Regions from separate parts of the Amycolatopsis sp. CB00013 genome, predicted to be linked through region 2. Evidence: predicted binding sites of a transcription regulator. Region 2 holds the regulator's gene; the other holds the start of a gene.
The links. The regulator HspR, encoded in region 2, represses chaperone genes until heat shock. The targets are predictions, from matches to a motif close to ANNTTGAGTNNNNNNNACTCAANNT.
Positions count from the first base shown of each region.

Region 1 (7,484 bases), on a different contig from region 2:
CTTCGTCGCCGAAGCCGAGCCCGACCACCACCACGTGACCGTCCAGGAGAGTCATCGCAGCACCACGTCGCTCGGCCCGCCGGCCTCGGGCACCGCCGACGTGACGACCGATTTGGTGCCCAGCTTCGCCAGCGCCTTGCCGACCGCCTTGCTTTCGGCGACCGAACCGACGTCCGCGAGGTCGGCGAGCGCCCGGTCGACGTCGACCACCCGCTCTTCCAGCCCGATGGTGGCGGCGATCAGTTCGCACACCGCGCCCGGGTCGTCCAGCTTCAGGAAGTTCTGGCCGAGCAGCTCGCTCCAGTGCTCGCCGATCTGCGGGTCGTTGTAGTACGAAGACTGGTTCGGCAGCACGAAGTAGACGTGCCACTTGCGCGCCAGCTCCCGGTACACCGAGGCCGGGTCGATATCCTCTCGCACGTCGTCCCCGATCACCCGGCGGATGTGGCGGGCCTCCAGCGCGGGCTTGTTCAGCTCGTCGCCGATGATAAACAGATAGCCCTTGCGGCCGCGGTTCTGCCACGCGTCGGTCACCACGTGCCGCGCCATGAAGTACGCGGCCAGTTCGTAGGACTCGCTCTTCTGCCCGCCGCCACCGCCTTCGAGGAACATCGTGCGCAGCTGCTCGTCCATCCGGTTGTCCGATTCGAACTGCCCGACCTGCAACGGAACCCGGTCGCTGTCGGCGTCGCCGATCGCGCCGAACAACACCTGCGGGTCGGCCAGATAGCCCCGGCGCTTCAGCAGGCCGTGCAGCTTGCCGAGCTTGCCCTGCATGATCCGCGGCACCCGGCGCATCGAACCGGTGACGTCGAACAGCACCGCGATCGGCGTCGAATCGCTGTGGTCGGCCGAATCCCGGCATTCCCGCACGGCGTTCAGCGGGTCCAGCGCGGGCGCGACCTTCCATTCCTTCGCGGGTTTGGAACGGAGATCGGCGGTGTAGCCGAAATCGTCCTCACCCTTGGCCGCGCGGAAGGTCTTCGCGGCGGCGTAGGCGTTGTCGTCCCAGTGTCCGTGTCCCATGGTCAGGCTCCTGTCTCGGGGATGATGAACGGTCGGAAGGTGCGAGGGCCGTACAGGTCGGCGAGCAGTTCGTCGTACTCGTCGAGCAGATCGGCGGCCTCGGGTCGTTGTGCCGGGATCTCCTGGAGACACCACTTGGCGAATTCGCGCTGGCGGGTTTCGCCTGGTGCCAGTAGTTCCAGCATCATGCTGTGGAGCATGTGGACGTCGGTGGCCGCGGTCATCGGCTGTCCTTTGTGGACTTCCGGTGGATAGCGGACGGATTTGTCCGCCGCCAGCGGGAGCGCACCGTCTTCGACGGCGAACGACCAGCCGGCCACGACGATGCCGTGCTGTCCGGGATGGACGAGCACGTTGTCCGCGGTGAGATGGCCGTGGACGACGCCCGCCCGGTGCGCGCCTGCCACGGCACGCAGGAGACGACGGTGCATCCAGGCGTAGTCGCGGCCGTCGAGCCCGTGGGGGAAGGCCTTCCCGACGTCGGCGAGGGTGAGGAAGCCGTCGACGAGCGGATCGAGGACGCTGAACGCGCGATCGCCCCTCGCGACCGGCCCCGACGTGTCGAGCAGTCGCGGGTAGTAGGGGCGGAGCCACCGATGCCGTTCGGTGAAGCCGTCCAGCGCGCGCAACGCCTCCCATTCGGCGTGGATCAACGGGTTGAGCGCCGGATCGCGGACGAGTTTGACCAGATGCGGGCCGGTGGTCCGGTACGTCGTGGCGACACTGCCCACCGCGTGCGGTGCGACGAGGGTGTAGGCCGACGTCGCCGTGGTGACCGTTTGCCGCCGGGCCCGCTTCCACTCGTCGTGGAGGCGGTTGAGCATGGCGGCCGCGCGGTGGACCCGCGCGTCGCCGGGGTTGCGGTCGGGGTGGAGCACGGCCGCCAGTTCGCGGTAGCGATGGCGGGCGAACAGCGCGGCCGGGTCGGCCGCGTCCTCGACCGCCTTCATGGCGTCTTCCCTGGTGAGCATAGTTTGAGTCTAGACGACTCTTACCTCGGTCGGCAAGAGGGTGGGTACAAATCCCGTGCCGCTCCGTCGCTTTGGCGAATAGCCTGGAACGGCCGAGAAGAAGGGACTTTCTTGTCAGGTGAACCGGGGAATTCCAGGGTTCCGTTGCGAGTGCTGCTGGGCGGGATCCCGCTCGTTTTCCTGTTGTGGGTGACCGGGGGAGCCCTCGGTGACCGCGTGCGTGAACTGAACACCGGCGAGGACGTCACGGTCACCGCCGTCTCCGGATGTGTCGAGGAAGGGCCGCCGATGAGCGGCCGGTTTCCCTACTGCGAGGCCGGTTGGCGGTTCGACGACGGGCGCACCGGACAGGGGAAGGTCGACGGTGAAAGGATCGAGGAGGGCGACAGGATCTTCGCCGGTGACGGATTCGCTTACCCATCAAGGGCCAACCGGGTCTTGAGCCTGGTGATGGTCGCGTTGTGCGGCCTGGTCCTGCTGGGAATGCTGATCGGGCTCGGTGTCCTGTACCGGAAGACCCGGACCCGGCGGCGTCGCGGGAAGTGACGCCGCCGGCCGTGCTCAGTTCCGGGTGGCTTCGATCTGCCGCTCGTCCTCGGTCGAACAACTCGTCACCGGGTCGTTCGGCCCGCTGCCGCAGGTCCAGGCCCCGACCACGACCGGACCCGGACCCTGCGGTGACGTCGCTTCGGCGGGGGTCAGCTTGGCGAAGTAGTCCCTGAGCACCTGCGTCGCTTCGGCGCAGTCGGTCTTCCCTCGGACGACGACCTTGTTCTTCGCGCCTTGGTATCCGGCGACCTCTCCGCACGGCGATCCGGCGAGGGCCTGGTCGGCGGCGGGGGAGGACGGGGGCGGTGCGGCCGCGGGCGCGGGATCGGCGCCGCAGCCGCTCAGTAGGACGACGGCGAACGCGGCGGGAAGCACGGCGAGGCTCTTCATGGGCCCTTCTTCTCGGGATGGTTCATTCGACGGGGACGACGGCGGCGAACACGTTCTGCTCGCCCTTGCCGCAACTGGTACCGCCTTGGGCGGCGGGGGCGCCGGAGACGCACAGCCAGCCGTCCACGGTCTCGCTGACCGGCTCGTCCGAGCCCGCGGACTGACGGCCGGCGATCCTCTTGTGGAACGCGTCGACGATCCCGGTCGCCTCCGCGCAGGAGACACCGGGTCCGTTGAGTACCTGCAAGGTCAGCCCGCTCGCCGCGGTCACCGTTCCGCAGGAACCCTGTACCGGTTCAGCGGGTTTCGGTTTGGGGGCGGGAGTCGGGGCGGCGGACGGACTCGGCGCGGTTTGCGACGGGATCGGCGGTACCGAAACGCTGGACGCGCTCGTGGGGACCGCGGGCGATGAGACCGGCGTCGAAGTGACAGGCGGTGGCGGCGCTTCGCCCGAACAGGCGGCGAGCGATCCGGCGACGGCGCAGACCGCGAACAGGCGCCGCCACGTTCCCGTGGTCGTCGAGACGGGCAAGGCGATCCTTTCGTCGGCCGGTCGTGGCCGGCCCATTCTGACCCGGCCGGGCCCGATGCCGTGGCATTGAGCCACGTTCGGTTCGCGGGAGGCTATCGCGGCCCCGCCGCCGCGATACGCGAGGACCGCCCAATCACTGTCCACTGTGGACAATTAATATGCCGTTCACGGCGCGGCAACACCCTGCTGTCGTCGCGAACCGATCGGACGAATCCGGCGCCGAGCCGTTAACGCGCGGCCCCGTTCTGCCGAAAAGACAAGTAGCGCTCCGGCGTGTCCCAGTCCCCGTCACCGAAACCGTGAGAGCGATGAAGACCGACGAACAGACCGACCCCGCGTCACCCCAGGCCACCGCACCGGCGAGCACGGAGCTTCCCCCGACGGCCCCGTGCACCGTCGTCTGGTGTGGCGGCCGCCCGTACGTCCTGGAGAACTCGGCGGGCCACCATCGCTGGATGGGCACCGACCACCGAGGCAGGCCCGTGGCGCTGACCAGCGCGGACCTGCAACGCCGCGGCTGGACGCACACCCGGGCCAGCTGACGCGGGAGGACCTGCCGCCGCTGGCTAGGCTGAGCGGGTGAGTACGCCCCCCGAACCGAGCGTGACCAGCGAAGAGCCTTCCCTGCTGCGGCAGGCCCTGAACGTCCCCAACATGCTTTCCATCCTCCGGCTCGCCGGAGTGCCGGTCTTCCTGTGGCTGCTCCTCGGCCCGAAGGAGGACGGCTGGGCGCTCGCGCTGCTCGTGTTCAGCGCGCTCACCGACTGGCTCGACGGCAAACTGGCCCGCTGGCTCAACCAGATGTCGCGGCTCGGCCAGCTGCTCGACCCCGCCGCCGACCGGCTCTACATCCTCGCGACCCTCATCGCCTTCCTGATCCGCGACATCATCCCGTGGTGGCTGGTGGTCCCGCTGGTCGTCCGGGAGGCCGTCCTCGGCGTCTGCGTCCTGCTGCTGCGGCGCCGGGGGTTCGCCCCGCCGGAGGTCACCTACATCGGCAAGGGCGCCACCTTCGTGCTGATGTACGCCTTCCCGTTCCTGCTGCTCACCCAGGGCGGCTCCGACATCGCCGCGATCGCCCGGCCGATCGGCTACGCCTTCACGGCATGGGGTGCGGTCCTGTACGTCTATTCAGGCGTGCTGTACGTCGTCCAGACCGTTCGGGCGTTGCGCTCGGCCGCTCCCGGCGTGTCGCGGGAGGCGCCGGGCGCGTGACCCGGCGGGATGCGAAACTTCGCGCGTCGGTTTCGAGTGAGGGCATCAGAAAGGGGAGCGGCGTTGTCCACTCCAGAAGAACTGCGGTACACCGAGGAGCACGAGTGGGTCTCCGTGCGCGACGGCGGGCTCGTGCGTGTGGGCATCACGGAGTACGCCCAGGACCAGCTCGGTGACGTGGTGTTCGTCGAACTGCCCGAGGTCGGCAAGCAGGTCGGCTCGGGCGACGCGTTCGGCGAGGTCGAGTCGACCAAGAGCGTCTCGGAGCTGTTCGCCCCGCTCGACGGCGAGGTGGTCGCGGTCAACGACGCGGTGACCGAATCGCCCGAGCTGATCAACAGCGACCCGTACGGCGAAGGCTGGCTGATCGAGCTCCGTCTCGACGACGCGAGTTCGGTGGAATCCCTGCTGGAGGCCGAGGCGTACCAGGCGCTGATCAAGGAATAGCCGCAGGCCGTGGCCCTTCGGGAAGAGTAGGGGGAGCCGCGGGCCGGAGATTCGATCAGGCACGGTACGTTTGACCTCCACACGTTCTTGAGTAGTGGCAACACACATGCGTTAGGAGAGCTCAGGTGAGCACGAACGACGGGCCCGGCGTTCCCCCGGAGCAGTCTCCGGAGCGGACTTCTGTCTTCCGGGCCGACTTCCTGGCCGACGTCGAAGGCACTGAGGCTCCTCCGGCTGCCGAGGCCCCCGTCCAGGGTGTGGACGCGCTGCCCGCGGGTTCCGCGCTGCTGGTCGTCAAGCGGGGCCCGAACGCGGGTTCGCGCTTCCTGCTGGACCGCGACACCACCAGCGCGGGACGGCACCCGGACAGCGACATCTTCCTCGACGACGTCACGGTCTCCCGGCGGCACGCCGAGTTCCGCCGTGAGGGCGGCGAGTTCGTCGTCATCGACGTCGGCAGCCTCAACGGCACCTACGTCAACCGCGAGCCGGTCGACCAGGCCGTCCTCGCCGGTGGCGACGAGGTGCAGATCGGCAAGTTCCGCCTGGTCTTCCTGACCGGCCCGGGTTCCGGGGGCCAGGGGGCACGGTGACGGCGGCCGGGCGGCCTGATCGGGATGCGTCGCAGCGCGATGGGTTGAGCATCGGGGCCGTGCTGGCACAGCTGCGCGGCGACTTCCCCGATGTCACCATCTCCAAGATCCGGTTCCTCGAGGCGGAGGGTCTGGTCCAGCCGGGCCGGACCCCGTCGGGGTACCGGCAGTTCGCTCCGGCGGACGTGGAGCGGTTGCGATTCGTCCTGTCCGCCCAGCGGGATCACTACCTTCCGCTGAAGGTCATCAAGGAACAGCTGGACGCGGCGGATCGGGGCGCCGCGCCGGAAGCGGCGATGCCGAGGCTGCCGCGGAAACTCGTTTCACTCGACGCCCCCGGGGAGAACGGCGGACTGCCGTCCCCCGGGGACTTCGAGACCGATCGCGAGATCAGGCTGACCGAGGAAGATCTGCTCCGCCAGGCCGGCATCGACGCCGCCACCCTGGCTGAGCTGCGGCAATACGGTCTGGTGCGCCCAGGCGCGGCGGGGTTCTTCGACCCCGACGCGGTCCTCGTGGCGAAGACCGTGAAAGCGATGACCGAATTCGGTATAGAGCCGAGACATCTGCGTGCCTTCCGGGCCGCGGCCGACCGCGAGGTCGGCCTGCTGGAGCAGATCGTGACCCCGGTGTATCGGCATCGTGACGAGGACGCCCAGGCGAGGGGCGACGAAGTCGTCCGGGAGCTCGCCGCCTTGACCGTGGCGTTGCACACGCTCTTGGTGAAGGCCGGAATACGGGCTGTCACGGGCGGTTGAACGGTTCCAGGGGACCGGGAGCCGTTGTATGGCCACTTGTCAATGCCTGAATGTTCGGCACCCTATGCCGTACCGTGAGAGTCGGGTTTGCCACGGGCGAACCGAGAATGTCGGAGACAGCGAGCACAGCGCTCGGAAGACGGGTAGCGTCGGGACTACCGTCGCTTGGTCGTCGAGACAAGCGTTGCAGCCCGTGCGCACGAGAGGGAGGCGAAGCCCGATGAGCGAGATGCGCGTCGTCGGCGTGCGGGTGGAGCTACCCGCGAATCAGCCGATCTTGTTGCTGCGGGAAACCGAAGGCGAGCGTTACCTGCCGATCTGGATCGGCTCGGTGGAGGCCACCGCCATCGCCTTGGAGCAGCAGGGAGTCCGCCCGGCCCGTCCGCTGACCCATGACCTGCTCAAGGAGGTCATCGGCGCGCTGGGCCGCGAGCTGGAACAGGTCGTCATCACCGACCTGAAGGAAGGCACGTTCTTCGCGGAACTGGTCTTCGACGGGGACATCCGGGTTTCGGCGCGGCCGAGCGATTCGGTGGCGCTGGCGCTGCGGGTGGGTGTGCCCATCCACGCCGTCGACGCGGTGCTGGAGGAAGCGGGCCTCATCATCCCCGACGAGCAGGAGGACGAGGTCGAGAAGTTCCGCGAGTTCCTCGACTCGGTCTCGCCGGAGGACTTCCGCGGCGCGGACACCTGATCCCGAGAACTCGACGAAGGGGCGGCGCCTGATGGTGCCGCCCCTTCGTCGTATGCGTTTAGTCCTCTGAATGCGGGTCAGGCCGCGGTCGCCTTGAGGAACAGGTCGGCCAGCTCCCGGCCGTACCGCTCCAGGTCCAGCTTCGGATCCGCCGCGAACTTCGCCGCGACGCCGTCGATGGCCTGCGCGATCGACAACGCCATCACGTCCGCCGCGAAGTCACCGAAAGCACCTTCCTGCTGGCCCTGGCGCAGCTGACGTTCGAGCCGCCCGGTCCGGAACTCCTCGACGAGCGGCGCCGACATGAAC
Region 1 is NZ_LIWC01000001.1:724,573-732,056, forward strand. Features, by position in the region: gene AMK34_RS03125 (adenylosuccinate synthetase) at 1-55, opposite strand, end outside; gene AMK34_RS03130 (hypothetical protein) at 52-1,026, opposite strand; gene AMK34_RS03135 (adenylate cyclase) at 1,029-1,997, opposite strand; gene AMK34_RS03140 (hypothetical protein) at 2,109-2,543, shown strand; gene AMK34_RS03145 (hypothetical protein) at 2,559-2,936, opposite strand; gene AMK34_RS03150 (hypothetical protein) at 2,959-3,207, opposite strand; gene AMK34_RS03155 (hypothetical protein) at 3,248-3,538, shown strand; gene AMK34_RS03160 (hypothetical protein) at 3,777-4,010, shown strand; gene AMK34_RS03165 (CDP-alcohol phosphatidyltransferase family protein) at 4,048-4,683, shown strand; gene gcvH (glycine cleavage system protein GcvH) at 4,747-5,130, shown strand; gene garA (glycogen accumulation regulator GarA) at 5,256-5,723, shown strand; gene ftsR (transcriptional regulator FtsR) at 5,720-6,481, shown strand; gene AMK34_RS03185 (bifunctional nuclease family protein) at 6,702-7,175, shown strand; gene AMK34_RS03190 (TetR/AcrR family transcriptional regulator) at 7,253-7,484, opposite strand, start outside.
Region 1: a site for HspR is predicted at 1,998-2,022, ahead of AMK34_RS03135 (adenylate cyclase). Genes of this name have one in related genera too.

Region 2 (7,484 bases):
CGCTCCGGGCACGGTCTGCCGGTAGTCCGGGAACAAGACGACCGTGCCGCACGTTGAGCCGGATACAAGGTTGAGTGAGGGTGACTCAAGTCCGGCTTGACGGAAGCCCCACCATCCCGATACAACTTGCGTTGAGCCCACTCAAGGTGGGTGAGAACGTGCAGGTCACGAACTAGCAGGAGGATCACACCATGGCGCGAGCGGTCGGCATCGACCTCGGCACGACCAACTCGGTCGTCGCTGTCCTTGAGGGCGGCGAGCCGACGGTCATCGCCAACTCGGAAGGTTCACGCACCACCCCGTCCATCGTCGCCTTCGCCAAGAACGGCGAAGTGCTGACCGGTCAGCCGGCGAAGAACCAGGCCGTGACGAACGTCGACCGGACCATCCGGTCGGTCAAGCGGCACATCGGTACCGACTGGAAGACCGAGATCGACGGCAAGGCCTACACCTCGCAGGAGATCAGCGCCCGCGTGCTGATGAAGCTCAAGCGCGACGCCGAGGCGTACCTGGGCGAGACCATCACCGACGCGGTCATCACCGTCCCCGCGTACTTCGAGGACGCGCAGCGACAGGCCACGAAGGAGGCCGGGCAGATCGCCGGCCTGAACGTGCTCCGCATCGTCAACGAGCCCACCGCGGCGGCGCTGGCGTACGGCCTCGACAAGGGCGAGAAGGAACAGACCATCCTGGTCTTCGACCTCGGTGGCGGTACGTTCGACGTCTCGCTGCTGGAGATCGGCGAGGGTGTCGTCGAGGTCCGCGCGACCTCCGGTGACAACCACCTCGGCGGTGACGACTGGGACGAGCGGATCGTCACCTGGCTGGTCGACAAGTTCAAGTCGTCCAACGGCATCGACCTCACCAAGGACAAGATGGCGCTCCAGCGCATCCGTGAGGCCGCCGAGAAGGCGAAGATCGAGCTGTCCAGCTCCAACTCGGCCAGCATCAACCTGCCGTACATCACCGTGGACGCGGACAAGAACCCGCTGTTCCTCGACGAGCAGCTCTCCCGCGCCGAGTTCCAGAAGATCACCTCGGACCTGCTCGAACGCACCCGCAAGCCGTTCAACAACGTCATCCGTGACGCGGGTGTCGCCGTCGGCGACATCGACCACGTCGTGCTCGTGGGTGGTTCCACCCGCATGCCGGCCGTGTCCGAGCTGGTCAAGGAGCTGACCGGCGGCCGCGAGCCGAACAAGGGCGTCAACCCGGACGAGGTCGTCGCGGTCGGCGCGGCGCTGCAGGCCGGTGTGCTCAAGGGCGAGGTCAAGGACGTCCTGCTGCTCGACGTGACCCCGCTTTCGCTGGGCATCGAGACCAAGGGCGGCGTGTTCACCAAGCTCATCGAGCGCAACACCACGATCCCGACCAAGCGTTCGGAGATCTTCTCCACCGCGGACGACAACCAGCCGTCGGTGCAGATCCAGGTGTTCCAGGGTGAGCGCGAGATCGCGGCGCACAACAAGAAGCTCGGCATGTTCGAGCTGACCGGTCTCCCGCCCGCCCCGCGTGGCGTGCCGCAGATCGAGGTCACCTTCGACATCGACGCCAACGGCATCGTGCACGTCCTCGCGAAGGACCTCGGCACGAACAAGGAGCAGTCGATGACGATCACCGGTGGCTCCGCGCTGCCGAAGGACGACATCGAGCGCATGGTCAAGGACGCCGAGGCGCACGCCGAGGAGGACAAGCAGCGCCGCGAGGAGGCGGAGACCCGCAACCAGGCGGAGACGCTGGTCTACCAGACCGAGAAGTTCGTCAAGGACAACGAGGACAAGCTGCCCGACGAGCTCAAGGGCAAGGTGAAGTCCGCGATCGACGAGGCCAACGAGGCGCTCAAGGGCACCGACTCGGCGAAGATCCGCGAGTCCATCGAGAAGCTGAACACCGCTTCGCAGGAGCTGGGCACCGCGCTCTACGCCAACGCCACCCCGGGTGCCGAAGGTGCCGCCGGTGAAGGCGCCGCCGGTGCGGCGGGCGCGGGTACCGGTTCGCAGGCCAAGGCGGACGACGTCGTCGACGCCGAGATCGTCGAAGAGGACGAGAAGGACAAGAAGTGACGGGACGCTACGACGAAACCGAGGGCCGGGGCCCGGAGGAACCGGTGGTCGTGCGGGACCGTAGGCGGATCGACCCGCTGACCGGTGAGGTCCGCCCGGCCGCCCCGGCCGCCGAACCCCAGGACGGCCCGAAGCACGCCGCCCCGGCCGAAGAGGCCGCCGCGCAGACCGAGCCGGAGCCCGCCGCACACGCGGGCCCCGGCCTCGGGGGGTCCCTTGTGGACGATTCGGTGTCGGTGGCCACCGGTCTGGAGAAGGAGCTGGCGGAACGCACCGCCGACCTCCAGCGCCTCCAGGCGGAGTACGCCAACTACCGCAAGCGCGTGGACCGCGACCGCGAGCAGGTCGTCGTCGGCGCGAAGGCGTCGGTCGTCGGCGATCTGCTCCCGCTGCTCGACGACCTCGAGCGCGCGGAGCAGCACGGCGATCTGACCGGTGCCTTCAAGTCGGTCGGCGAGAAGCTGGTCGGAAGCCTGCAGAGGTCGGGCCTCGAGGCGTTCGGCACCGAGGGCGAGCCCTTCGACCCGAGCGTGCACGAGGCCGTGCAGCACAGCACGTCCCCGGACGTCACCGGGCCGACGGTCACCATGGTCATGCGCCGTGGTTACCGCTTCGGCGAGCGCGTGCTGCGTCCGGCGATGGTCGGGGTCACCGACCACGAGCCGGGTGGCGCCCCGGTGGACCCGCCGGTGGGCGGCGAGCTGCCGCTCGAGGGCGAACTTTTCGATGAGAACAACCGCTGATCGGCGATACGGCGTGAAAGGAGGAGACGTTCGGTGAGTGCACGGGAATGGATCGGTAAGGACTTCTACCGTGAACTGGGCGTCTCCTCCGACGCCACCGCGGACGAGATCAAGAAGGCCTACCGCAAGCTGGCCAAGGAGAACCACCCCGACGCCAACGCGGGCAACGCGGAGGCCGAGAAGAAGTTCAAGGCGGTCTCCGAGGCGTACGGCGTGCTGTCCGACACGGCCAAGCGCAAGGAGTACGACGAGGCTCGCCGCCTCTTCGGCTCCGGCGGTCCCGGCGGCTTCGGCTTCCCGGGTGGCGGTGCCGGCGGCGGTGGGTTCGACGTCGGCGACATCTTCGGCCAGGCGGGGCAGCAGCAGGGCGGCTTCGGCGGTCTCGGCGACATCCTCGGCGGGCTGTTCGGCCGCCGCGGCGCCGCGGCCGGTGCCACGGCGAACCGGCCGCAACGCGGCGCGGACGTGGAGACCGACGTCCGGATCGATTTCGCCGAGGCGGTCAAGGGCGCGACCCTGCCGCTGCGGCTGTCGAGCCCGGCGACCTGTTCCACCTGCGGTGGCAACGGCGCGAAACCGGGGACCTCCCCGAGGACGTGTGCGACCTGCCAGGGCAGCGGGCTGGTCAGCCGCAGCCAGGGCGCGTTCGCGTTCTCCGAGCCGTGCCGCGACTGCCGCGGTCGCGGCCAGATCATCGACGACCCGTGCCCGGAATGCGCGGGCGAGGGCGTCAGCACCCGTACGCGCACCCTGACCGTGCGGATCCCGCCGGGCGTCGCCGACGACCAGCGGATCCGGCTGGCGGGCCAGGGCGAACCGGGCCGTGGCGGCGCGCAGCCGGGCGACCTGTACGTCCGCGTGCACGTCGCTCCGCACACGTTGTTCGGGCGCAAGGACCTCGACCTGACGATCACCGTGCCGGTGTCCTTCACGGAGCTGGCCCTCGGCGGCACGATCACCGTGCCGACGCTCGAGGGCAAGGTCTCGCTGAAGGTGCCGCAGGGTACGGCGAGCGGTCGCGTGCTTCGCGTGCGCGGCAAGGGAATCGCGAAGCGTGACGGTTCGCAGGGCGATCTGCTGGTCACCCTGCAGGCGGCCATCCCGGCCAAATTGGACGACAAGGCCCGTGAAGCGCTGGAGGCGTACGCGGAAGCCATGTCCGGCCACGACCCGCGACCGGAGATCACCGAACTTCTCGAAGGCAGGTGAGCACGATGTTCGGCGGGCTGCCGCACGGTGCGGACGAGGACACCCCGGTGTTCGTCATTTCGGTGGCGGCACAGCTTTCCGGCCTGCACGCGCAGACCCTGCGGTCCTACGACCGCCAGGGTCTCGTGTCGCCGGGCCGGACCTCCGGTGGTGGACGGCGTTACTCGATGCGGGACATCGCGTTGCTGCGCGAAGTGCAGCGACTGTCCCAAGAGGACGGTGTCAACCTCGCGGGCATCAAGCGGATCATCGAGCTGGAGAACCAGGTCGACGCGCTCCGCGCGCGCATCGCCGAACTGACCGAGGAGCTCACGGCGGCGTACCTCACCGCCGAACAGACGGCCGCGGCCGTGCACGCCTCCTACCGCAAGGATCTCGTTCCCTTGCGGCAGCAGACGGCCCTCGTGGTCTGGAAGCCCAAAAAACGCAATTAGTCCTCTGAATGCCGCGGGTCGCCAGCCCTCGTGAGTACGTGAAGGCCCCCTTCACTGCGCTAGACGCAATGAAGGGGGCCTTCACGTACTTCACGCGTTTAGTCCTCTGAATGCGTCATTGGCCGGGGACCAGGGTCCGGATCTGCTGGACCTCGCCGGTGCGCGAGTCCTGGATCCGCTGGGCCAGAGCCTTCGACTCGGGGTTCTTCCCGTCCTTCAGCTCGGTCCTCGCCAGCGCGACCCCGTTGTGCTGGTGCGCCACGAAGATGTCGGCGAAGTCCAGACTGAACTCCGCACCATCCTTTTTGGACAGTGCGTCGAGCAGGCCCTTGTCGGTGAGCCCGTCGCCACCGTGATGGTGGTGCGCCTTCGGGTCCATGGAACCCGTCTCGGGTTTGCCCCAGGCCTTCAGCCGGTTCCGCATGTCGGTCGTCTCGGTCTGCTGGGTCGCCTCGATGGCGGCCGCGAGGTCCTTGAGCTCCTGCTTCTGCCCCTGCTTGGCCTTGACCAGCTTGACGATCTCCACGCCCTGGTCGTTGTGGGCGATCATCATCTGCAGGAACATCACGTCGGCGTCGTTGTACTCCGCGGACGCCCCGGCCGACTGGGGAACCGGGGAGATCGGGGCGCCGGCGTTGGTGGATGAGCCATCACCGGTCCCGCAGCCCGCGAGGGCCACGAGACCGGCGACGAGAACGAGGGCCAGCTTCACTGCCGCGTCCACAGCGCGGGGGTGTTCGGCGGTTCCCAGCCTTGGATCGCGGTATGCGCCATCTGGCAGCGGTAGGTCGCGCCGCCGTAGGTCACCGTGTTGCCGACCGCGTAGGACGTCCCGGCCGCCCAGGTGCCGCCGGTGGGCGGGTTACTGGTGCTGGTCGGCGGGTTCGACGTCGTGGGCGGGTTGCTGGTGGTCGGCGGGTTGCTGGTGCTGGTGGGCGGGGTGCCGCCGCCGATCTGCAGGTCGATGCAGCTGTAGAAGGCCATCGGCGTGTCCGCGATGTTCCAGATGGCGAGCACCTTCTGGCGGCCGCTGAAGCCGTTCAGGCTCACCGTGTGCGACGTCGGGTCCTTCGGCGCGGAGTTGTTCCCGCTGATGTCGGCGATCTTGGTGCCGCCGATGTAGTACTCGTAGTTCGTGGTCCGGTGGTAGGCGGTGAACTTCCAGTTGAAGGTCACGCTGTTGCCGACCGACGCGGCGGGCCACGGCTTCGACTCGTCGTTGAGTTCGGCGAATCCGGGAAGGCCGCCGTTGCAGCTGCGGAGCCCCTTGGGGCCTTCGACGCTCTGCGGTTCGTAGACGATGGCGCCGCAGCCGGAAACCTTGCCTTGGGCGCAGTTCGCCTGGCGGCTGGGCGGGGACAGCACATAGCCGTGGGCGCTGGCCACCTGCGGGATGGCCACGATGGCGATCGGGGCGAGGATCGCACCGGCGGCGGCTGCCACGAGCTTGCGTTTGACGGTCATGCCGGCTCCTGGGGATGGAACGACGGTGTTCCCGTGAGGGGGAGCAATGTGGTCTAGACCATAAATCCGCCGGTGACCGTGGTCAATGATTCACTGACCTACTGCTGCGTCGGGCCCAGGTGGAACAGCCGATCGGCCTAATACGAACGAAGTATCACCTCAGTCCAGGGTGAAGGGGTCGTACTTGATCCGGCCGAGGTCCGTGCCCGCGGCGAGCAGTTTCGCGATGGTCGCCCGGATCATCGACGGCGACCCGGCGACGTACACGTCACGCTCCTTCCAGGCCCCGCGCTGCGTCACCGCCGTCGCCAGCGTGCCGCGGTCGCCGCCGGTGACGGCGCCTTCCTCGGTCACCGGTGTCACCGTCAGCCAAGGGCAGGTGACGGTGAGCCCGCGGAGTTCGTCGAGGGCGTAGAGGTCTTCCGGACGGCGCCCGCCGAAGAAGAGGTGCACCGGCGGGTTGTTCTTCCAGCGCGACATGTCGTCGAGCAGGGCGAGCAACGGCGCGACGCCGGTGCCGCCGCCGATCATCAGCAGCGGACGGCTTTCCGTGTGATTCACCGAAAGCGCGCCGAGCGACGGGCCGAGGCGCCAGACGTCGCCGAACCGGGTGTGGTGGACGATCGCGCGCGAGACCCAGCCGCCGCGCACGGCGTGCACGTGGAACTCCATCGTCCCGTCGTCGTGCGGCGCGGTGGCGGGCGAGAAGTACCGCCACATCCGCGGCCGTTGCGGGACCTCGACGCTCACATAGCCGCCGGCCCGGTACGGCAGCGGCTGATCGGTGCGCACCTTGACGATGGCGACGTCACGGGACACGACGCGGTGTTCGATGACGGTCGCCTTCCACCACGCCGGCCCGACCTCCTTGCCCGCGGCCTCGCGCATGCTCTTCGAAATGACGCCGTATGCGGTGACCCAGGCGTCCTCCACCTCGGGAGTCCAGTCGTCCTTCAAGAACCTTTTCAACGCGGCGATCAGTGCGACGCCGACGGCGTCGTAATGGCGGCCGAGGACGTCGAACTTCCGGTGGTCCCGGCCGAGCTGGCTGAGGAACGTGGCCAGTTCGTCGGGCCGGTCCACCATCTGCACGACGTAGACGAGGGCGCGCAGCAAACGATTTCGCTGCGTGGCCATGTTGATCGGGAAGAGCGCCCTGGCGTCGGGTGAAACGGCGAAGAGTGCCCCGTAGAAGTATTGGGACAACTCCTCGGACTTCGTTTCGACGGCGGCGAAACTCTCCCTGATGAGCTTGGCCAGCTGGACGGACTTGTCCGCCGTCGGCGTCTCGATCAAGGGTGGGACGGGAATCGGTGAGGATCTGGACGAACTGGGCGGATGCTCGTACTTCACTGTTTCGGCGGTCATGGGTGAACGATTTTCTCCAGTTGGATCGGGCATATTCTCCAGACCCGATGTCATCGTGCTCGTGTTCCCCCGAGGGTTCTCGACTGTATGCCCGAAAGTCGCGAAAGGATCCACGAATGTTTGTTTCCCGCTCGAACGGAGCAAACGATATACGCGCCGTCAACCCCGTCTGGCACTAAGTAAAGGAATGCGTGATCGGCCGA
Region 2 is NZ_LIWC01000002.1:1,152,181-1,159,664, reverse strand. Features, by position in the region: gene AMK34_RS15605 (alpha/beta hydrolase) at 1-25, shown strand, start outside; gene dnaK (molecular chaperone DnaK) at 192-2,063, shown strand; gene grpE (nucleotide exchange factor GrpE) at 2,060-2,806, shown strand; gene dnaJ (molecular chaperone DnaJ) at 2,840-4,015, shown strand; gene AMK34_RS15585 (heat shock protein transcriptional repressor HspR) at 4,021-4,449, shown strand; gene AMK34_RS15580 (DUF305 domain-containing protein) at 4,565-5,161, opposite strand; gene AMK34_RS15575 (lytic polysaccharide monooxygenase) at 5,158-5,913, opposite strand; gene AMK34_RS15570 (globin domain-containing protein) at 6,073-7,281, opposite strand.